DNA from 2 places in the Bacillus sp. z50 genome. Region 2 is predicted to be linked to the other one. Evidence: riboswitches for the same ligand, from Rfam matches in the RefSeq annotation. Region 2 holds a riboswitch; the other holds the start of a gene.
What was found. A riboswitch is a leader RNA that binds a small molecule or an ion and turns the genes downstream of it on or off. The one in region 2 is predicted to bind glycine.
Positions count from the first base shown of each region.

Region 1: it holds a riboswitch for glycine, as region 2 does, so the genes downstream of both, AC4G3N_RS14805 (amino acid permease) here and gcvT (glycine cleavage system aminomethyltransferase GcvT) in region 2, are expected to answer to the same signal.

Region 1 is NZ_JBZFQL010000005.1:120,349-132,255, forward strand. It holds gene AC4G3N_RS14785 (carbon starvation CstA family protein) at 1-932, opposite strand, end outside; gene AC4G3N_RS14790 (LytR/AlgR family response regulator transcription factor) at 1,071-1,805, opposite strand; gene AC4G3N_RS14795 (sensor histidine kinase) at 1,780-3,564, opposite strand; gene AC4G3N_RS14800 (DMT family transporter) at 3,910-4,821, shown strand; glycine riboswitch at 5,333-5,410, shown strand; gene AC4G3N_RS14805 (amino acid permease) at 5,583-6,929, shown strand; gene adhP (alcohol dehydrogenase AdhP) at 7,052-8,077, opposite strand; gene AC4G3N_RS14815 (2,3-butanediol dehydrogenase) at 8,410-9,459, opposite strand; gene rbsK (ribokinase) at 9,733-10,659, opposite strand; gene exaC (acetaldehyde dehydrogenase ExaC) at 11,078-11,907, shown strand, end outside.
Region 2 is NZ_JBZFQL010000001.1:994,100-1,006,006, reverse strand. It holds gene AC4G3N_RS04725 (DEAD/DEAH box helicase) at 1-1,090, opposite strand, end outside; glycine riboswitch at 1,554-1,644, shown strand; glycine riboswitch at 1,648-1,739, shown strand; gene gcvT (glycine cleavage system aminomethyltransferase GcvT) at 1,916-3,034, shown strand; gene gcvPA (aminomethyl-transferring glycine dehydrogenase subunit GcvPA) at 3,031-4,377, shown strand; gene gcvPB (aminomethyl-transferring glycine dehydrogenase subunit GcvPB) at 4,370-5,827, shown strand; gene AC4G3N_RS04705 (GNAT family N-acetyltransferase) at 5,949-6,449, shown strand; gene AC4G3N_RS04700 (hypothetical protein) at 6,826-7,896, opposite strand; gene AC4G3N_RS04695 (MurR/RpiR family transcriptional regulator) at 8,214-9,071, shown strand; gene AC4G3N_RS04690 (DUF624 domain-containing protein) at 9,100-9,696, shown strand; gene AC4G3N_RS04685 (ABC transporter substrate-binding protein) at 9,868-11,145, shown strand; gene AC4G3N_RS04680 (carbohydrate ABC transporter permease) at 11,204-11,907, shown strand, end outside.

The sequences.
Region 1 (11,907 bases), on a different contig from region 2:
AAAGCATGGAAACCTGAAATGGCACCACAGGCAATTGTGATTGAAATAAACGGCCATACTGGGCCGGCCACAATTGGTCCTCCACCGTTAATGAAATCTGGAATAATAGCAGGAAACTCAACTGAAGGGTTAACGATAAATACACCAATAATAAGTGCTGCGAAAACTCCTATTTTCATGAATGTACTTAAATAATCACGTGGTGCAAGCAATAACCAAACAGGAAGTGCAGCAGCGAAAAAGGCATAGACTGGTAAAATAATAGCAAGAGTGCTCTTTTCAAGCGTTAAGAAATCGCCTAACCATGTTCCCTGAATTTGTGGACCAAAGAAAATTGCTAGCATAATTAAGATAAATCCAACGGTCGTCGGGACTTTTAAATTCCCTGTCTTTTTATGATAGATTCCCACTAACATCGCAATCGGAATTGTAATCCCTACCGCAAATGTACCCCATGGGTTTCTTTCAAGTGCTCCAAGTACAACCAATGACAAACCTGCCATCGTAATTGTGATAATGAATAGCATGGCCAATCCAGTACAGAATCCCGCTACAGGCCCAAGTTCTTCTTTTGCTACCTCGGATAATGATTTACCATCGCGGCGCATAGAGGCAAAGAGCACAACTGTATCATGAACTGCTCCTCCAATTACTGCCCCAACCAATAGCCAAATCAGTCCGGGTAAATAACCAAACTGAGCTGCCAAAATCGGACCAACCAATGGGCCTGCAGCAGCAATGGCTGCAAAATGGTGTCCAAATACCACCCATTTATTTGTTGGCACATAGTCCTGACCATCCTCAAGCTTTTCAGCTGGTGTTGGTTTATCATTAGATAATTTCAACACCTTTGCCGCCATAAATGTCCCATACAAACGATAGGCTATTAAAAGGATACAAATCGAGCCGATAACAATTGTAATCGCATTCATTTTAGTGTTCCCCCTTTTTTTGCATACGTATTATACTATCATAGTATCAAATGAAAACACTTACACCTCATTTTCAAAATGAACCGCAAAATAAATGGGATGAATTACAACTTACAACTAATGAATAGCAAATCAATCCTATAATCCTAGTAATTGTTTCAGTTCCTTTACATAGGTTCGACTGACTGGAACCTCGGAACCATCCGACATACGTAAGTTATAGGTTGAATTAAACCATGGTAATATCTCCACGATATGATCGATATTCACAAGATAGCTCCGATGTACCCGAAAGAACTGTGTCCGGGGCAATTTTTTTTCCAATCCAATCAGTGCCTCACTTACTTTATAAAGATGATTAACAGCCCGGATTTTACACTTTCCTTCGTATGATTCTAGGAATACGATATCATTGCATGTAAGCAATATAATTTTTTCTTCTGTCATAACAGCTATTTTTCCCTTACATTGAAGATTACTGGTATCTACTTTTCCAGGCTCCTTTGTGTGTAAATGAAGCTTTTTAACTTTGTCCAGCATTTTATGAATACGTTCTTCACTGAAGGGTTTCAAAAGATAATCTACCGCATTTACGTCAAAAGCCTGAAGAGCATACTCGTCATAGGCAGTCGCAAAAACGATAGCTGGAACCGGGTTCAGTCCTTCTAGTTTAGCGGCTAAATGTAATCCGTTCTCTCCCGCTAATTCAATATCTAAGAAGACAATATCCGGCTTTAACAGTGGAATATCATGTAATGCATCTTCTATACAATCACTTTCACCCAAGACCTCCACTTCTCTGCTTCTTGCTAGTAAATATTTTAATTCGTCCCTGGCTAATGGTTCATCATCCACTACATAGGCTCGCAGCATCCTGCTCGTCACCTCCTTTACTTTCCAGCGGGATTAAGATATTAACAGTGGTGCCCTCACCCACTTTGCTATCAACCTTAAAATGGGCTTGGTTATTATAAATACCTTTTAAGCGTTCACTAATATTAAAAATGGCTGTACCGTTTCCACCGGCTGACGGTACAACCTGCTTGCTCAGACTTTTCAATCTTTCTTCCACAATCCCCTGTCCATTATCCGCAACAATCATTCTCATATAATTGCCATTTGAGCACACTTGTATATTAATTTTCCCAAACTGTTTTCTTTGTGGAAATGCATAATGAATCGCATTCTCTACCAAAGGCTGCAATAAAAATGGGGGAATCAATACATTTTCTAATCCATTCTCTATATCAAAATTAACTTCATATTTATGAGGAAAACGTGTTTGCTCTAAAGATAAATAGGCTTTTACATTTTCCAGCTCTTTTTCTAACGGGATCAGCAACTGTCTGGCTCCTTGTAAATTGCCTCGAAAAAATAAACTTAATTCCAATAGTAGTTTACGAGCTTTATCAGGATCAGTCCGGCATAAGGCAGATATCGTATTTAAACTATTAAATAAGAAGTGTGGATGAATCTGAGCCTGCAGGGCTTTAATCTCAGCATCCTTTAAAAGCCTCGCCTGCCGTTCCGCTTCTGCCAGCTCAAGCTGAGTTGAAAATAAATTAGCCAGCCCCTCTGCTAACTGCTGCTGAACTCTGTCTAATTTATCCGGCTTTGTATAATACAATTTTAAAGTTCCAGAGATTTCCCCCTTCACTTTTAAAGGGAGGACGATGGCAGCTACGAGCGGACAGTCCTTATGCCTGCACTCGATTTCCTCCTTCGATTTGGCTATTGAAACATATCCTGATTCAAGTACTTTTTTAGTCAGCCCAGTACTCGGCTTCACGCCAGGTTTATGATGATCGGAGGCTGCCCCCAAATGTGCAAGAACCAAATGTTCATCCGTGATAGAGACAGCATCTGCATCGGTTAAATTAAGCATAATTTTTGATATTTCTTTGCATGATTGGGTGTTTAAGCCCTGTCGAAAATGCGGAAGAGTCTGGTCCGCAATTAAAAATGCCTGATTGGTTTGATTCGCACGCGCTATCTCCCCATCACGTTTTATAGACTGAACGATCAGCATAAATAATAGTGTTCCGAATCCATTCATGGTGATCATTGGTAAACCGATAAACTGCACGAGGCTCCATGCATGCTCAAGAGGTTTGGCAGTCGCAAGGATAATCACCATTTGCAAAGCTTCGAGGGACATCCCAATTCCTGCAGCAAACAAAGGAGTTATCTGACCCCCGCTCCTTTTTCTTCTGTTGCCTATATACCCTGCCAATATTCCGGCCAGGATGGTAGAAAGGGCGCAGGAAAAGGCTGTAAACCCTCCCAATGTATAACGGTGTATACCGGCTATCAGACCAGCTCCTCCTCCAACAACGGGACCTCCCAATAATCCGCCTATCACAACACCCATCACTCTTGTATTAGCAATGGCACTATCTTCTCCAATAGCTGAAAGCCATCTATTCTCTTCAACCATAGAATGATAAACTTCTATTCCAGTATAATTACTAATAACCCCAAACATGCCGAATAATAGAAATAATTTCAACTGCTCATTTAGATTATGGTCTGGGTGAATGATTTGGCGAAAGGAATTCATTTTAGAAATTAAAAAGGCTACAATGACAATAATGCCTACCTTTTCAAGCATAATTGGGACTAAATCTAACATAGCCATCTCCCCTGGTTAGCGAACTTTCCATCCTCTTCTATAATTGTTAATTCTCCCTTTATTATATTTGAAAAATTAAGAAAAACAAAAAGATAGCCCTTTCATTACTATTGTTATATTAAATGCACACTTCTATTATAGTTTCATCCTTTAAATCCCTTGACACAGTTTACAATGAAATTATATTCTTGACTCTGTGACTCTATTAAAATTCATTTTTATTCACAGCTCTGCTCTCCGTTTTGCAATAGCAGCAGTAACGTCTTCTCACTTGAGTAAACGATTCTGTATGTCTTGTTATACGGGGTTCAGAAAGCTTATTAAACTTCAACAAGGAGAATCGTTATGTGGTTTATTTTTTCACTACTAACAGCTTTAGCATGGGGTGGTGCTGACCTATTTTATAAAAAGGGATCAGACAGCAACGACAAGTACAGCCATATTAAAATTATCATCATGGTTGGTCTTGTCATGGGAATTCATGCAACAGCCTATATGATTATAAAAGATATACAGTTCAATCCAATGGAGATGATTCATTATTTACCAGTATCTTCTTTATACATCCTTTCCATGGCATTTGGGTATATTGGTTTGCGCTATATTGAATTGTCTATCGCCTCACCAATACAGAATTCCTCAGGTGTCGTAACAAGCATTCTGCTCTTCATCTTTTTCACTCATGAGCTAAGTATCATTGAAGTACTTGGGATTATCATTATCACTCTTGGGATTGTGGGAATTGCCGTTCTGGAAAAAAGAGCAGAAGATGAAGTTCGTCGACTGAATTCCGAGCATATCGATAAAAAATACCAAATTGGTTTCTTGGCTATTATCTTCCCAATTTTATATTGCATTATTGATGGACTTGCTACATTTGCGGATGCCATCTATCTGGATGAATTGAATCTAATCAGCGAAAATTCAGCTTTACTTGCGTATGAATATACCTTTTTCCTATGCGCTGCCGTATGTTTTATCTATCTTCGCTTTATAAAGAAGGAATCCTTCCATGTATTTAAAGAGCGCGATAAAGGGATAGCAGCTATTTTGGAAACGATTGGTCAATTTTTCTACGTATTTGCCATGGCATCAGGCTATGCAATTATCGCAGCACCATTGATTGCTTCTTACAGTATCTTTTCAATTATCCTGTCACGAATCTTCCTAAAAGAGAAGCTGACTAAAAAACAATACATGATCATCGCAGTTGTTATCTTCGGTATTATCCTGCTGGGGATAGCGGATGAACTCTAAATTTGAATTTGCCTTTTAATAATGTAGATTAAAGACCAAATCCCTTATGGATTTGGTCTTTTTTTCAGAATGAATTGTGCTACTGCTAAGATAAACATGAAAAAGAGAGCTTTCGATTCTGGCCTTCCCCTTAACCTCACTGCCATGCTTATATATCTGAAGGAATACTCCTCAAGATGTTTAAATTAGTAAACAAAAAAAGAGAGAGACCTAGTACCTTTCTTTACTATTTAATACTTATTGTAATGGTTTATCAGAACTGAAGCTTGTTTAGTATCATTAATTGATTGTTCAAAAGCATATGGGTTAAATATATTTCAAGTAAATCTTGGTCTCTTCCATATGCTTCAACAAATCATTTAATTACATGTACTTAGTTTGACAACATAATAATTTAGTGATAGCATTTTTTCCATAACATTTTTTCAGAATTATGTTAATAAGGTAACATACTCTGATAATTGATAATTTAATATAGCACGCTTTGATCGCTGTGGATAAAACTATGGCGGGAGCAGCTTCTGGAGAGACTGTATTTATACAGCGCCGAAGGATTCACAATCTCAGGCAAAAGGACAGAATGGTAACGATTTTTGTTATTCTTGCCCTTTTAGAGATTGGAGACAACCAATCTCTTTTTTTATTTTCCAATATCAATAGTGAGGTGAGACATAGTATCTAAATCAAGCGAGAAAAATGATAAATATCTATTTTACTAGGTGCCTGTTTTAGACATCTAAGATTAAACGGGGGCATGCAACTTGGCTAAGCAAGAGTTAAAAAGGGATTTAAAAAATCGTCATGTACAATTAATAGCAATTGGGGGCACAATTGGAACCGGCTTATTTTTAGGCTCCGGAAAATCCATTCATTTAGCCGGTCCATCCATCTTATTTTCTTATCTGATTATCGGAGTAGCTCTATTTTTTGTTATGAGAGCACTGGGTGAATTACTTTTATCCAATACAAATCATACATCATTTATCGATTTCGCAGCTGAATATTTGGGTCCATGGGCTGGATTTGTGACTGGCTGGACGTATTGGTTCTGCTGGATTATGACAGCCATGGCTGATATTATCGCTGTTGGTTTATATACACAATACTGGTTTGATATCCCGCAATGGGTGCCTGCCATCATCTGTTTAGTAATTCTATTAGGATTAAATCTATTAACCGTCAAACTGTTTGGTGAGTTGGAATTCTGGTTTGCGATTATTAAAGTCGTCACTATTGTTGCACTAATTGTCGTAGGAATCGTACTGCTTGTGATTGGATTTGAAACAGATAGCGGAACTGTTTCTGTTTCTAACCTTTGGAATCATGGCGGCATGTTCCCGAATGGAATATCAGGGTTCTTACTATCACTGCAAATGGTTGTCTTCTCCTTCGTCGGAGTTGAACTTATTGGTGTATCTGCTGCTGAAACAGCTAATCCACGAAAAAACATTCCATCTGCTATCAACAAAATACCGGTACGGATTTTACTGTTTTATGTAGGTGCCTTATTTGTTATTTTATGCATCAATCCTTGGGATCAATTAAGTGCGACAAGCAGCCCATTTGTAGGTGTCTTCGCCTTAATCGGGATTCCAATGGCGGCAGGTATTATCAACTTTGTTGTATTAACATCGGCAGCCTCTGCTGCAAACAGCGGTTTATTCTCAACCAGCCGGATAATGTACAACTTAAGCAATCATAATGAAGCACCAAAAAAACTTGGCAAATTAAATAAACACCATGTACCGAGCAATGCATTATTAACTTCTACTATTGTAGTTTCTGTCGGTGCACTGCTTAGCAAGCTGATACCAGAGCAGGCCTTTACAATCGTCACAACAATCAGCGCCATCTGTTTCATTTGGGTATGGAGCATTATTTTAATCTCGCATATCAAATATGTAAAAACAAGACCTGATTTAAGAGCTAAATCTACATTCAAAGCTCCATTAACACCAGCTATAAATTATGTAATCCTAGGTATGTTTGCTTTCATACTGATTGTAATGCTCATTGCTGCGGAAACACGCTTAGCAATGCTGCTTACACCATTATGGTTTGTCTTATTGTTCATTTTATATAACTATCATAAAAAGAAGAGATTATGATAATAGAGCAAAAGCAAAAATAATAATGCACTCCAGTTGTTAGATTACACTTAACAATTGGAGTGCATTTTTTTTCTATAGTATTCTGCTTGAGGTTTATTACTTAAGGTTATTGATTGGAATTATTCGTGTTTGTGCATATCGATGACCATACGGCCCTGGATTTTACCTGCTTCCATTTCTTCAAAAATATCATTTACTTCATGCAAGCATCTTGTTTTAACGATTGGCACTACTTTGCCCTCTGCTCCAAATTGGAAAGCCTCTTCTAAATCCTTACGTGTACCAACTAAGGAACCAACGATTTGAATACCATCCAATACGGTTTTCACGATAGCCAAATCCATTGTTTCAGGAGGTAATCCTACTGCAACAACTTTAGCAGTGGCACGAACAGAGTTAACAGCCTGGTTAAAGGCAACTTTGGAAACAGCTGTAACAACTGCAGCATGAGCTCCTCCAACTTTCTCCTGAATCCACTCACCTGCATCTCCATCTGTTAATGGGTTACATACAAGATCTGCTCCTACTTCTTTGGACAATGCCAATTTATCATCATTAATATCCACTGCAATTACTTTTGCATTGAATACATTTTTCGCATATTGGATCGCAAGGTTACCTAATCCACCACAGCCATAGATAGCAATCCATTGACCAGGTTTAATATCAGAAACTTTAATTGCTTTGTAGCAAGTTACCCCTGCACATGTAATACTGCTCGCTTGAGCTGGATCAAGACCTTCAGGTACTTTAACTGCATAGTCCGCTTCTACGATACATTGCTCAGCCATTGCTCCATCAACCGTGAAGCCGGCGTTTTGTACGCTGCGGCAGAAGGTTTCATTTCCCGTCACACAGTATTCGCAAGTTCCGCATCCCTTAAAGAACCAGGCAATGCTGACACGATCTCCTACTTTTAAACTTGTAACGTCGTCTGCAATTTCTTTCACAATGCCGATTCCTTCATGTCCAGGAATTCTTCCCGGAACTGCACCGAAATCACCTTTTGCTACGTGCAAGTCTGTATGACATACTCCGCAATATTCTACATCAACTAAAGCTTGACCGGGTTTTAACTTAGGAAGCTCCTTTTCAACTAATTCTACTTTACCAGGATTCTTTGCACTCACTACAGCTGCTTTCATTCCAATCAATCCTCCGTATGTATATTAACTTGCTCAATGTTTCACATACTTATTATAATTATAATAGTTAGCAAAGTAAATACATATTGAACGATTTTATATATTCAGATTATTAAAATATATACATCTCCAACTAACTTCCACAAATACGACTAAATTACGTGTTTTAGCAGAATTGTATACTCAGAAATGTATAATACACCTCAAAATCCAATACACCACGTGTTGCTTTCTTACTAATAAATCCATAAACACTAAAATGGCCATTCCATTTGAAGAGAAGGCCATTTTAGTTTCTATATATGATTATCATATTTGCATTTGTACAATGATTATTCAGCTTTTACTAATATTTTAATATGATTTCGTTCGTTTAATAAACCTTCAAAGCCTTCTTCAATCACATCATCCAACTTAATTCGTTTGGTAACGAGTTTGTCAGCTGGGAAGTAGCCCTGAGCCATTAAATTGATAACAGCAGGAAATATATCACGGTATCCAATAATACCGTTGATTGTACGTTCTTTCATAACAATATCGTTTGGATGAATAGACGCTTCTTTTTCAAAAATACTAACAATCATCGTTTCACCATTAAATTTAGTTGAATGAATAGCTTGTTTTAAAACAATCGGTACTCCTGTTACTTCATATGAAACGTCAACACCGCCATTTGTCAATTTAGTTATTTGTTCAACGACATCACCCTGATTCGGATCGATAGCAATAGCACCAAGTTCTTCTGCTTTTTGCCTGCGTTGTTCTGATAATTCTACTGCATAAATTTCAGCCGCACCAGCTGCTTTTAACGCTTCAATAACTAATAAACCAATTGGTCCTGTTCCAAATACCGCTGCTTTATCGCCAACTTTAAGTTTACTTTGTTTAACAGCGTGTACAGCAACAGCTGAAGGTTCTACGAGTGCCCCTTGTTCAAATGAAACATTTTCAGGCAGCTTATGTAACATATGTTCCGGTATAGAAGCGTATTCAGAGAATCCTCCACCGCCTCCTGCTAAACCATAAAAGCCCATTAGCTCACATAGATTATATTTTCCTTGTTTACAAGCTTCGCATTTTCCACAGGAGTAGACGGGCTCAACTGTAACACGGTCACCAACTTGGACTCTGGTTACGCCTTCGCCAACCTCTACAACTTGTCCAGAAAATTCATGTCCCATTACAATCGGAGCTTTCTCCTTACTCAATGGGTGTGGCTCTTCGGTTGGGATAAAAATTGGACCGGCTGTATATTCGTGTAAGTCACTTCCACAAATACCGCACCATTCAACTTTAATTTTTGCTTCTCCCTTTTTGGCAGTAGGTTCCTCTAAATTGTCTAACCTTAAATCTTTAGCATTGTACCATCTGAGTGCTTTCATATTGGTCATCTCCTAAAATTTTGTTAGAAACGCATAATACAGAACACTTTTATTATATCATTATATCGATTGATAACAAATTTATTAACTGATTAATCTGAATTATATTTGTTTTTATGACAAACACTTGAACAATAGAAAGGTAATCTTAATAACCCCTAAAAATATCTTAGTCATATATTTGTGTAAAATAACTTAAATATTAAAGGATGACTCCATCACTAAGAGCCATCCTTTAATTCACTAAAAACCAAGTTTTAATTAAAATCCTGCTTACGCTTCAATTCTTTTGCTTAAAAACAACTTAACTTCATCCATACTTGGATAAGAATTCTGTGTACCACGTTTTGTGACACTTAATGCTGCAAAGGCATTAGCCATTTTTATCGATTGGACAATATCCCCATTCTGAATATAATTATAGGCGAAACAGCCGATGAATGCGTCTCCGGCCCCCGTTGTGTCTACAGCATCAACCTTGAATGAATCAACGATTTGCGTTCCTCTATCGGTTATCCACATCACGCCTCGGCTTCCCATCGTCACGATAACATTTTTAACTCCTTTATCTATCAGGCTGACTGCAGCAGCTTTAATTTGCTCAATCGTTGAAACAGGCATGCCAGTCAAGATATCCAGTTCACTTTCATTGGGAACAAAAAAGTCACATTTGCATACATAATTGAAATCCAAATTTTTGGTAGCAGGAGCAGGATTCAGAATAACAGGAATCCCATGCTCGTTCCCAAATTCTATCGCCCGATAAACGGTTTCGAGCGCGATTTCTAACTGAAGAATAATTAAAGAACATGTCTTGAGCTTTTCGGCCGCTTTATCGACATCCTCAGGTAAAAGGTACTGATTGGCCCCTTTAATGATTAAAATACGATTTTTGGAATCCGAATCTACAAAGATTGGTGCGACCCCGCTGCTGCTTCCGGGGACCTTATTCGTAAATTCTGTATCAATTCCATAGCGTTTAAGATTTTGAATGGTGTTATCTGCAAAAATGTCATCGCCTACCTTCGTAACCATCATGACCTTGGAGCCCAGTTTTGCAGCTGCCACTGCCTGGTTGGCCCCTTTTCCTCCACACCCCATTGAAAAGCTAGGTGCTTCAAGTGTTTCTCCCTCTTCTGGCATTCTATCAATATAGGAAATTAGATCGACCATATTGGATCCTATCACCGCAATATCCATGCTATTACCACCTTATTTTTCTCTTGCCGACTGAATTAAATATAGATCATTTTTTTTGCAGCGCTGCATTTCGGCAGAATAAGAGCGCCCGTATCTGTTGGTTGCTGTTAGTAAAATTAAACAGCCTGTCTCCAATCTCTTGTTCCATTCATGGGTGAATAATTCTCTTTAGATGTAATAGATAACCTGCAAAATTTATCTATCTAGTAACGAGTAATGGAAGACACATTTTTTTCCTATTTCTATACTACACTTATACATCATATTTCTCCTATATTCACAGTCATATTATTTGAAATTTTATTAAATTAGACAAATAATAGTATAGAAAACGCTTCACTGGTGTATTTTTATTCCAAAGTGGCATCAAAACTTTATATTTAAGAGTTTTCAATACGAACATAGGGGAGATATCAACATGATTTATGCAAATCCAAATACAGAAGGCGCAGTTGTGCATTTCAAAGAGAAATACGATAACTTTATCGGCGGAAAATGGGTCGCACCTGTTAAAGGTCAATACTTTGAAAATAAATCTCCGGTAACCGGAGAAGTTTTTACAAAGGCTGCTCGTTCTTCTGCTGAAGATATTGAATTAGCATTAGATGCGGCACATGCAGCAAAAGAAGCTTGGGGGAAAACTTCTACTGCTGAACGTGCACGTATTTTAAATAAAATTGCAGATCGTTTAGAAGAAAACCTGGAAATGCTCGCTGTAGCTGAGACTTGGGATAACGGGAAAGCAGTACGTGAAACATTGAATGCTGATGTTCCTTTGGCAATTGATCACTTCCGTTATTTCGCAAGTGCCATTCGTACACAAGAAGAAAGAACTACTCAATTAGATAATGATACAGTAGCTTACCACTTCCAAGAACCACTTGGTGTTGTTGGTCAAATCATTCCTTGGAATTTCCCAATTCTAATGGCTGTCTGGAAGATTGCCCCGGCATTAGCAGCAGGTAACTGCATCGTATTAAAACCAGCTGAACAAACTCCTGCATCCATTATGGTTCTTGTTGAGTTAATTCAGGATATACTCCCAGCGGGTGTTCTGAACATCGTAAATGGTTTTGGTATTGAAGTAGGAAAACCACTTGCAACAAATCCACGTATTGCGAAGATTGCCTTTACTGGTTCTACAGCAGTGGGACGCCAAATAATGCAATATGCTACTGAAAACATTATTCCTGTCACATTGGAGCTTGGCGGTAAATCACCTAACGTATTCTTTGAAGATGTAATAGA
Region 2 (11,907 bases):
TGGCTCGATACTCGGTAAAAATGATAACCTTATCTTTTATAGAATGAATCAATTCAAGTGCTTTTTTCGCTTTTGAATTGCAATCAACCAGTTCGACCAGGTTGATAAGGTTATGTATGGCTTCCTTAAAGCTTAGTCCGGCATCCGGGTTTCGATCGAGCATATTTTTTAGCGTAAAGTAGACGGCTTCCCTGCTGCTGCATGCTTCACGCTGAAGGATTAACGAAGAAAATGTACTCCCGATACCCTCCGGTAATTCTTTCCTAAATGAAGAAACCCCATCATATAGAGCCTGTTCCTTTTCGGTGAAATCTATAAAAATGGTTTCAACCTTTCTCTTAGTCCATTCAATGCCGGTATCCTGACGTTTATTTCGAATCATCACCATATTAACCAATTCTTTCAAATAAGCATCATCCTTTAATGAACGTTTCTTAGCAGAAAAGCGTTCATTAAATTTGGCATAACTTCCCAAATGCCCTGGCTTAAGCAATGATACAAGATAAAAAATTTCTTCTAGCTTGTTTTGAATAGGGGTTGCCGTTAACAGTAGACAGAACTTTCTCTGGACTTTTTGTACAAACTCATAGTTTTTGGTTTTATTGTTTTTTAACTTGTGAGCTTCATCTATGATGACAATGTCATAGGTTTGTTCGAGTATGGCAGAACGATGAGGCTCTCGTTTAGCAGTATCTATGGAAGTGATTATACATTCAGAATCCCACCCATACCCCTTTCTGTATATGACAGCTGGTATGTGAAACTTCTGATTAAGCTCCTGTGCCCATTGAGATACGAGAGAGGCTGGGACTAGTATTAGTATTTTGCTTGCCAGGCCCCGAATCATATATTCCTTTAAGATCAGACCGGCCTCTATTGTTTTACCAAGACCTACTTCATCAGCTAATATGGCTTTACCATTCATTCTTTCGATGACTTCGGTAGCAGCTTCGAGCTGATGGGTTAAAGGTGTAAATCCTGATAAATGCTTTGGTGCAAGGAGGCCGTTGAAATCTGGAATCAGATTATGCTTTTCGGCATCCAATCCGAGTTTAAAAAGGGAGTAGCTGCACCAGGGGCCATCCTCCATAATCTTTTCCTCAAGCTCCTTTTCCCAATCTTCATCAAAATAGACCTTTGGTGTTAAACTCAATGTGAATCCCAACTTTCTTTATTTAAGCTAGTTAGATAAATGCTTGATTGTAATTTAACTAAATTCAATAGAATTCTCTTACCTTATATAGGTATAGGTGGTGTCATTAATTTCTAAACAATAGTAGGAGTTTAATCTCCGGCTAAAATCTGATTAAATGCTTTATGCGGATGGCAGAAAATTATAAGGAATTTATTCAGTGACGCCTAAACAATTTTTTTGCCCCAATAAAGCTGAGGTGTTACTGATATTTTTTTAGTTTCCAATCATTCATCGAGATAACGTAAATGTTGCCACCTGATAATTGTTGATGGTAGGATATAAATGTAAGACTATTTAGAAAACGGCTTATCTCTTGCTTTTTGTTTAGTATGACCAATTTACATAATTATATGAGCGAATGAAGGCAAGGGGAGAGACCGTATTTGCGGCACCGAAGGAGCAAATGGTGAATCCATGAATCTCTCAGGTACAGAGACTCTTGCTGGACGCATCTCTGGAGAGCGCTTCCTTTATTGTGAAGCCACCCAAGAGGAAACGCCGAAGTACGTTACCCGGCGGTAAACTTTCAGGTATCAGGACAGAGCCCCCCTAATAAGGGAGGTTTCTGTCCTTTTTTTCGTGGATCGCTGAAGGATATATCGCTTCGGTCAAATGTGGAAAAGCGGCGTTTTACTTAATAAGTTAACAAGCAATCGTTTAAATGGCATAACAAGCAAGAGTATCCGTATAAAACGAATCGAATTTTTTAGGAGGGTAAGGATGGGAGAATTAAAGCAGACTCCGCTGATCAGTGTGTACAGGGAGTATGGAGGAAAAACAATTGATTTTGGCGGCTGGGAACTGCCTGTCCAATTTTCAGGCATTAAACAGGAGCATGAATCAGTGCGTGCAAAAGCAGGCCTCTTTGATGTATCACATATGGGCGAATTCATGATTAAGGGTGCTGGGTCTTTACCATTTTTGCAGCTGATGATGACCAACGATGTCAGTAAGCTGAAAACGGGCCGGGCACAGTATACTGCTATGTGCTATGAGAATGGCGGAACGGTTGATGACCTGATTATTTATAAAAAAGGTGAAGATGATTATTTGTTAGTTGTGAACGCATCTAATATTGATAAAGATTTTGAGTGGTTAAAAAAGCATGCGAGCGAAGATGTAGAACTAAAAAATATATCGGAACAAATAGGGCAATTGGCATTACAGGGACCGCTTGCAGCTGATATATTACAGAACCTTGCAGAGGAAGTAGATCTCAATACCATTGGTTTCTTTGCTTTTCGTGAAGATGTCATGATAAATGGCATTAGTGTACTTGTTTCAAGAACTGGCTACACCGGTGAAGATGGATTTGAATTGTACTGTAAGAGCGAAGATACAGTGAAGCTTTGGAAAGATCTTTTAGAATTCGGTAAGGATAAGGGATTGGTTCCATGTGGACTTGGGGCAAGAGATACGCTTCGGTTTGAAGCAAAACTTCCTTTATATGGCCAAGAGTTATCTCCAGAGATTACACCTATCGAAGCGGGGATTGGGTTCGCTGTAAAAACCGATAAAGAACATTTTATTGGTAAGGAAGTTTTAAAGGAACAGAAGGAAAATAGCGCCCCTAGAAAGCTTGTCGGAATCGAAATGATTGACCGCGGTATTCCGAGACATGGGTACCCGGTTTTCGTTAAGGATGAAAACATCGGGGAAGTGACCACTGGAACACAATCCCCAACCTTAAAGAAAAACGTAGGCCTTGTCCTGATTAATGTAGAATTCGCTAACCTTGATGAGGTAGTCGAGGTTGAGATACGGGGAAAAAGATTAAAGGCGAAAATTGTTAGTACTCCATTTTATAAACGCACTCAGGCAGGAGGAGTAAAAAAATGAAGCATCGTTATTTACCAATGACAGAGCAGGATACTGAACAGATGTTAACAGCGATTGGTGTAGAATCAATCGATGACTTATTTTCTGATATACCTGAAAAAGTAAGGTTTAAGGGTGAATACAAGCTAAAAAAAGCAAAGTCTGAATCAGCACTTCTGAAAGAATTAACAGAGCTAGCCGAGAAAAATGCCAATCTCAGGACCCATAGTTCTTTTCTTGGAGCGGGAGTATATGACCATTACATGCCAGTCATCGTTGATCACGTTATCTCAAGATCAGAGTTTTATACCGCTTATACACCGTATCAACCGGAGATTTCCCAGGGAGAATTGCAGGCTATTTTTGAATTTCAAACGATGATTTGTGAACTGACCGGAATGGATGTGGCGAACTCCTCCATGTATGATGGGGGAACTGCTCTGGCCGAGGCAGCCATGCTCTCAGCAGGACATACACGTCGTAAGAAACTGCTTGTTTCAGAGACAGTGCACCCGGAATCACGGGCTGTTTTATCCACTTATGCAAAAGGCCAATATCTTGAGCTTGAAGTTGTCCCCTGTAAAAATGGAGTGACGGATACAGAACAATTGGCGGGTATGATGACTGATGAGGTAGCTGGTTTTATTACTCAATATCCAAACTTCTTTGGCCGAATCGAAAACTTAGCTGAAATTGAACAAATTGTTCATGAACATAAAGGAATGTTAATTGTTTCAAGTAACCCACTTTCACTTGGTGTCTTGAAACCGCCGGGTGATTTTGGTGCAGATATTGTCATAGGGGATGCACAGCCGTTCGGAATCCCGGCTGCATTTGGCGGACCTCATTGCGGATATTTTGCAGTTACTTCTAAGCTGATAAGAAAAGTACCTGGACGTTTGGTTGGCCAAACGGTTGATGAGGATGGGAAGCGTGGGTTTGTATTAACCTTGCAGGCGAGGGAACAGCATATTCGTCGCGATAAAGCGACCTCGAATATTTGCTCTAACCAAGCATTAAATGCTCTCGCAGCCTCTGTGGCAATGACTGCGTTAGGTAAGAAAGGCGTGCAGGAGATGGCGCTTCAAAATCTCCAAAAAGCGCATTATGCAAAGGAGCAATTAAAAGCAAATGGACTTGAAATTGCCTTTGAAGGACCTTCTTTCAATGAGTTTGTTGTTAAGTTAAATGGTTCTGTAGCTGCAGCTAATAAAATGCTCCTACAAAAAGGCATAATTGGTGGTTATGATTTAGCTTGTGATTATCCTGCCTTAACCAATCATATGCTTGTGGCAGTGACGGAGCTGCGTACAAAAGAAGAGATTGATAGATTTGCACAGGAATTGGGGGATTTCCATGAATAAACAGGATCAGCCATTAATATTTGAACAAACCAAGCCGGGCCGTATCGGCTATTCGTTGCCGGAAATGGATGTTCCGGAGTCAGCATTAACTGAGCTTTTGCCTGAGGAGTTCATTCGCACAGAGGAACCAAAGCTGCCTGAAGTATCCGAGTTGGATATCATGCGTCATTACACGGCACTTTCGAGAAGAAATCATGGCGTCGATTCCGGTTTCTATCCGCTCGGTTCCTGTACCATGAAATATAATCCGAAAATTAATGAGAATGTTGCCCGTCTAAATGGATTTGCACATGTTCATCCTCTGCAGGATGCAGAAGCTGTACAGGGTTCTTTAGAGTTAATGTATGATTTGCAGCAAAGTCTAAAGGAAATCACAGGTATGGACGAAGTCACTTTGCAACCGGCTGCGGGAGCGCATGGAGAGTGGACGGGATTAATGATGATTCGTGCCTATCATGAGGCGAATGGTGATTTTGACCGCGTAAAAGTAATTGTTCCTGATTCTGCGCATGGTACGAATCCTGCCTCAGCCACAGTTGCGGGATTGCAAACTGTTACCGTGAAGTCAGGTCCGGATGGTTTAGTAGATCTGGAAGATTTGAAGAGTGTTGTAGGGAAAGATACAGCAGCCTTAATGCTTACAAATCCGAATACACTGGGGCTTTTTGAAGAACAGATCATCGAGATGGCCGAAATTATTCATGATGCCGGTGGAAAACTATACTATGACGGTGCCAATCTGAATGCTGTACTATCCAAGGCTCGCCCGGGTGATATGGGATTTGACGTTGTTCATCTTAACTTGCATAAGACATTTACTGGACCACATGGCGGCGGTGGGCCAGGTTCAGGGCCGGTTGGGGTTAAGAAGGAGTTAATTCCGTTCTTACCAAAACCGCTTATTGTAAAAGAAGAGAATGGCTATCAGCTTGATTACAATCGTCCGCAATCAATTGGCAGAGTAAAGCCGTACTATGGAAATTTTGGAATCAATGTCCGTGCCTATACGTATATTCGGTCTATGGGACCAGACGGATTGAAGGCAGTAACGGAGTATGCTGTCTTAAATGCAAACTATATGATGAGAAGATTGGCAGAGTACTATGATCTCCCATATGATAAGCACTGTAAGCATGAGTTTGTTATCAGCGGAAAACGTCAGAAGAAACTTGGTGTTCGGGCTCTTGATATTGCCAAGAGATTGTTAGACTTTGGCTATCATCCACCAACCATTTATTTCCCTTTGAATGTGGAAGAATGCATGATGATTGAGCCAACAGAAACAGAATCAAAAGAAACACTGGATGGCTTTATTGATGCTATGATTCAAATTGCCAGGGAAGCAGAGGAGAATCCGGAAATTGTACAGGAAGCACCGCATACAACGGTAATCAGCCGTTTGGATGAGGCACTGGCTGCTCGTAAGCCTGTATTGAGATATCAAAATTAATAAGAATAAATTTTAAGCAGCTATCATGACCAGATAGCTGCTTTTTTAGAAGAATGAAGTGGTTCAGGATAGGGAGGGAAATACGATCGAAAATATATTCTGCCTTTCAAATGAAAGAATCATGCTGAGAGAAATGATTAGTAGTGATTGGGTTGATGTACATAAATACGCATCACAAGATATCGTTTGTCAGTACCAGCCCTGGGGACCGAATACGGAAGAAGAATCGAAAAAATTTGTGAGCCAAGTAATCGAAGATTCAACAAAAAAACCAAGAGCAAGGTTTGTCTTCGCAATTATTTATAATGGAAATATGATTGGGGCTGGAGAGCTTACTATACGAAGTTTCACTAATAAAGCTGGAGAAATTGGCTATATTGTTAATCCGGATTATTGGGGAAAAGGAGTGGCGACAGAAGTCGCGTCTTTGTTAATTGAATTTGGATTTAAGGAACTGAACCTGCATCGTATATTTGCAACCTGTGACCCAAGAAATATAGGTTCAGCAAAGGTGTTGGTGAAAGTTGGAATGGTTAGGGAAGGAATCATTCGCGACCATTTGATCATGAGAGAAGGCTGGCGTGATTCAATTCTCTATAGTGTATTAGAACATGAGCTGTAAAAATAAAAAGACAAATGAGGCTCCCATTAAAACTATCTGCCTTGTAAAGGCTATTTTAACAAAATCAATACTGGACTCATCTAGGAGTTGAAATCATCTTATTGACAATCAAGTCCGGATGTTTTTATAGGAAAAATTGTACTACAGCATCCAATCCCAAAAAAAGAAATGGAGGAACATATAAAAAGGGATGTTAACATTTTTCCAGTTACCAATCACCAGCTTTTTTGTCGAAACCAGCACATATGGGTGTGATTGTAGCGGATACGCGAAGACTCGTTCAAAATGCAAAGAAGGTGTGCCTTTTCAGGGAAATTTTTCGCCAAAGAGGCGCCCAAAGGGTAGCTTTTGGGACAGCCTCTACTTTTGATTTCGCTTATTTTTCTGGAACAAAGTATATCACAGATGGACCAGATGCTCCTCCTGGAAGACTGGTGACAAAATCATATTGATTCCCGTTGGCTCCGATTTTTTCAGACGCAAACTTCCATGCATTAACATAGCTTAAAAACCCAGTAGTGTTAAGTTTACCGTTCCATTGCATAGAAAAATGACCAAATCCGCCGGCAGGGTTATCATAAAGTGAAATTTGCAATGGACGATGCAAACTATTTTCTATCTTGACGTCTAAGTCATATAAAACACCATAGTTCCCATTGTTGATCACCGATTTGTTTCCATCGACAACACTAATGCCTTCTTCGTATTCTCCCGGCATTTTATCGCTCCATTGACCATAAGCAGCCGAAGATAGGCGAATAAAGGCATTTCCTATTGCGGTATCATACGTAAGTGTACCCTTACGATCGAAATGTGGAAAACTACCACGAACATGTGAGTCAGGTGGTAAAATTTCGAAAGAAAGCGGGTCGGCTGGACGTTCTGTATAGTTAAGTGTGGTTGCGGTGACGGTGGCAGGCTTGCGGCCGTGTTTTGTGTAAATATCATACTGGGCAATCCCGCTTACCGTTTCTCCATCGTTTGCATTTGTTTCCAGGAAATAACTTTCACCTGGCTGGAGGGTTTTAATGTAATTTTTTTTAGCTTTTTCTTCCAGGAATTGTACTAACGCCTCTTTTCCAGCTACATCAGGATAAATATTGACTGATGCTCCAACGCCTTTAGAATATAGCATAACTGATTCATCGGATGTATTTGTCAGAGTTAGGCTAACGTTTCGATTCTCCCCACTATTATTCTGGTGATGCCAAAATACACGAAACTCGCCTGTAGCGGTGTCCCGGTAAAACGCACCATCGTCGGAGTATGTTTCCGGTGAATCACTAAGGATTAGTTTTCCACCTGTTTGTTTTAATTCGGGTTTTTCTAGTTGAACTGCAGGCTTAAGTGTTTCAATTGGAACATAATTTTCATTGGCATACGAACGGGCTGGTAAAAGACATGCTAATAGAACAGAACCTATAACTATAGCGGGCTTGATTTTCATTTCTATTCCTCCTCTCTATTTTATTGAAATCCCAAAACGACTTTCATATTAGCTTAAGAACTTAGATGGGGATTCAATATTTGTACTATTCAATATACTCAGGAAAATTCCTCCTTTTTTATTAAAGATAGTGGATTGTTTTTTTCTTCCTTAAAGGTCAAGTCATTTTTATATCAAGATCATTGGCATTTAATATACTCCCTTGACGAATAGAGAAGGCTTATGTATTCTGAGTTGGAAGATATATCCTCCTTGTGGTCGATTGGAGGAATTTTTCTTCATATTTGATGTTAAAAACTAGTTGAAGGAGATTTTTTATGCAGAAGATTGAGAAAGTAAACCCTCTTATCATTATCAAATCTGTATACAACTCACTTACGAAAACAGAGCAAAAGGTTGCCGATTATATTATGGGCAATCATGAGGAAGCTGTATATTCCTCTGTAACTGATTTAGCTGAAATGGTTGGAGTTGGCGAAACTACCGTTTTGCGATTTTGCAGAAAATTAGGATATAGGGGTTTTCAAGAATTTAAACTTTCCGTTGCGCAAAACCTGATGGAAGTTGACGAACATGTTTATGGGAAAATCGATGAACGGGATTCTGTAGAGGTAATTGCAAAAAAGATAGCTAATCAAAATGTAAGTGCTTTAAATGATACTGTGGCATTACTCAAGGATAGCACGCTGCAGTCTGCGATAGAAAAGATAAACAAAGCCAGGAAGATTTATTTCTTTGGTGTGGGATCATCTGGATTTACGGCATTGGAAGGAAAACATAGATTAATGAGGCTAGGCTATAATACTGAACATGTCTCAGATTCACATTTTATGTCCATGACCGCCTCTTTATTGGGTAAGGAAGATTTAATTATTGCGATATCTTCATCTGGCAGCACAAAGGACGTTGTGGATGCTGTCAAAATCGCGAAGGAAAACAGTGCTTTTGTTATTTGTATTACAAATCAAGCGAGATCACCAATTACAAAATATGCAGATTTAATTCTTCTGGCAGCAAATAAAGAATCTCCATTTGAAGGCGGAATCTTCTCTTCTAAGATTGCTCAGCTGTTACTGTTGGATATTCTGGCAACGAAAGCTGCTCTTAATAATAGAGAACAAGCATCCAAAGCAATAAAAAATACAGCAGAAGCGGTTCTTGATAAATTGTACTAACAAAACTAATTGAAAAAAGGTGGAAATCATGGTTTCTTCAAGTAATAAATTATTTGAAGTGCTTGAATATATTTTTGATTTGGTTCTTTTAAACTTTTTATTCATCTTGTGCTCACTTCCTGTCGTCACTGCTTATCCCGCTTTTGTGGCATTAGTAGAAACTATTAAAACTCTGTCAGAAGAAGAATCAGCCCCAGCTTGGAAACAATTTTTCAAGCTCTTTTATGACTATCTTAAAAAAGGAATGAAAGTATGGGTGGTTCTTCTTTTTGCTACAATCGTTATAGCTGGAGACATTATCGCTGTGTTTTATTTGCCCAATGCATTACAGAATTTACTGCTTCCCTTTACTGTAATCATGCCTCTTCTATTGTTTGGGATATTTACTAATCTTATAAAACTATTTATTTTGGGTGAACATCGTATTAAACCGTTATTTATTAATAGTTTTTTTCTGCTTCTTAGACATCCCCTAAAGCCCATACTAGTCATTTTAATCAGTGCTATTTATCTGATTTTATCAGTCTATTTAAGGTTTATTCCATTTATTATTGCTTTTAGCCTTCTTGCATTCACCTGTTATTTTTTACTGTTCACAAGGAATTCTGAAGTGAATAATAATTAGATTAGTTTGAAAAATGGATATTTTTTTACTTTTCTAAAAAAAGGTGGATTTAATCTCCATAAAATGGTACTCTCATGTTATAAAGCTTAGTTTCAATTTCGGTGAGGTGTACAAAAAAACATTTACTGCTAGAAATCGAAATACCGAAAAATCAATCAGGGGGTGTAAGGAATGGGTAGTTTTAAAAAAGTATTTTCAGTAGCTATGTCGTTATTGCTAGTTTTCGGAGTTTTAGCTGCATGTAACTCCGAAGAGTCTGGAACAAAGGATTCAGGTTCAGGTAAAGACGGAAAAGCAACGGTTGAATTTTGGACAATTGCGCTTCAACCAACCTTTAATGATTATTTCAATGACCTTATTGCAAAGTACGAGGAAGAGAATCCAAATGTAAAAGTCGACTGGAAGGATTTCCCGTATGATGCGATTCAAAACAAGCTAATGACAAGTATTGCAAGTAAAAAAACACCTGACGTTGTTAACTTAAATACCATTTTAGCAAACCAAATGGCTTCAAAAGGTGCTTTGGTTGATTTCAATAAAGAACTAACGGATGAGCAAAGATCGATCTATTTTGAAGGAATCTATCAATCTACTGAACAGGGCGACGGTACATATGCGCTTCCTTGGTATACAGGTATTCCAGTCCTGTTTATCAATAAGAACTTGGTCGAAAAAGCAGGCCTTGATATCAACAATCCTCCACAAACCAAAGAAGAGCTAGTGGACTGGGGAAAACAAATAAAAGAGAAAACAGACTCTTTTGGCTACGTATTCTCTATGGAAACCCGTTCCATTCTTGAAGAAGGATTTAAAATTGTCGAGAATGATAAAGCAATATTCAATAACCCCGAAGTAAAAGAGTATATCCAAGGAAATGTTGATTTGATTAAAGATGGAGTAATCCCGGCTGACGTACCGACCTTTGCCAAGCAGATTGAGCTTTTTGGCAGTGAACAGGTAGCAATGATTATCTCTAGCTCTTCGTTTATCAACCAATTAAAAACGGCTTCACAGGATGTCTATCAAAATACAATTGCCGTTCCTTCCCCAACAGGAAAAGCGGGGATCCGTTTCACCAATACGATGAATCTAGTGGTTCCAAAGGATTCAAAGAATGTAGAGGCTGCCACTAAGTTCGCGCATTATCTGTCAAACGATGAAAATCAATTGGCCTTCTCAAAAGCGGCAAACACTCTCCCTTCTACAAAGGCTGCTGCCAAGGATGAATTCTTCTTTAAAAATGATGGAACATTAGAAAGCCAAGCGCTATCTGCTTCTGTTGAAAGCCTTGAAAGTGCAACAGACTTTTATCTTGGCATTGAAGCCGCCGGCGATGTGGACAGTGCGATAAGTAAGCATCTGCAGAACATCTACATCAATGGGGAGGACCTTGATGCCGAGATTGAAGCGGCTGAGAAGGAAGTCAATGATATTTTAGCTGATAAATAGATGAAAATTGAATGGGCAGATGAATTTCTGCCCATTTTCGATTAGGAGGAATAACTCTATGGGGAAGAAGAGGACTGTCGGTTTAAGCAGATTTACCGAGGCTCAAACAGCTTGGCTTTTTATGGCGCCAGGGTTACTTTTGCTTGCTCTATTCACCTTTTGGCCGATTATTTACAGTTTTCCTTTGGCATTTACCAACTACTCGGTTATTGGTGAAACGGCATTTGTTGGGCTTGATAATTTTAAAAAGGCATTTACAGATGTGAATTTCATTGCATCGATCAAAAACTCGCTTCTTTACATGATTATTGTGCCATTTATCCAAATCATCTCAATCCTGATGGCTATTCTTGTGAATCGAAATATCGCGGGGATTAAGTTTTTCAGGACCGCCTTCTATATTCCTGTGGTTACCTCCATGGTTGCTGTCGCGATTATCTGGGGCTGGCTGATGAGCTCAAACGGAGTTCTTAACTATCTTTTAATGTCAGTTGGGATTTTGGATGAAAAGTTGAATTGGCTCTCTGATAAGGATACAGCACTCTGGTCGTTAATGTTTATTACCTTATGGAAGGGCTTAGGGTATTATATGATGATTTATCTTGCTGGCCTGCAAGCTGTTCCAACAGATTGTATCGAGGCGGCAAAGATTGATGGTGCCAGTAATTTCCAGATTATGAGAAAAATCACAATCCCTTTGTTAAAGCCATATGTGTTCTTCTGCACGTTAATTTCCTTAATGGGAGCCATTCGGGTATTCGA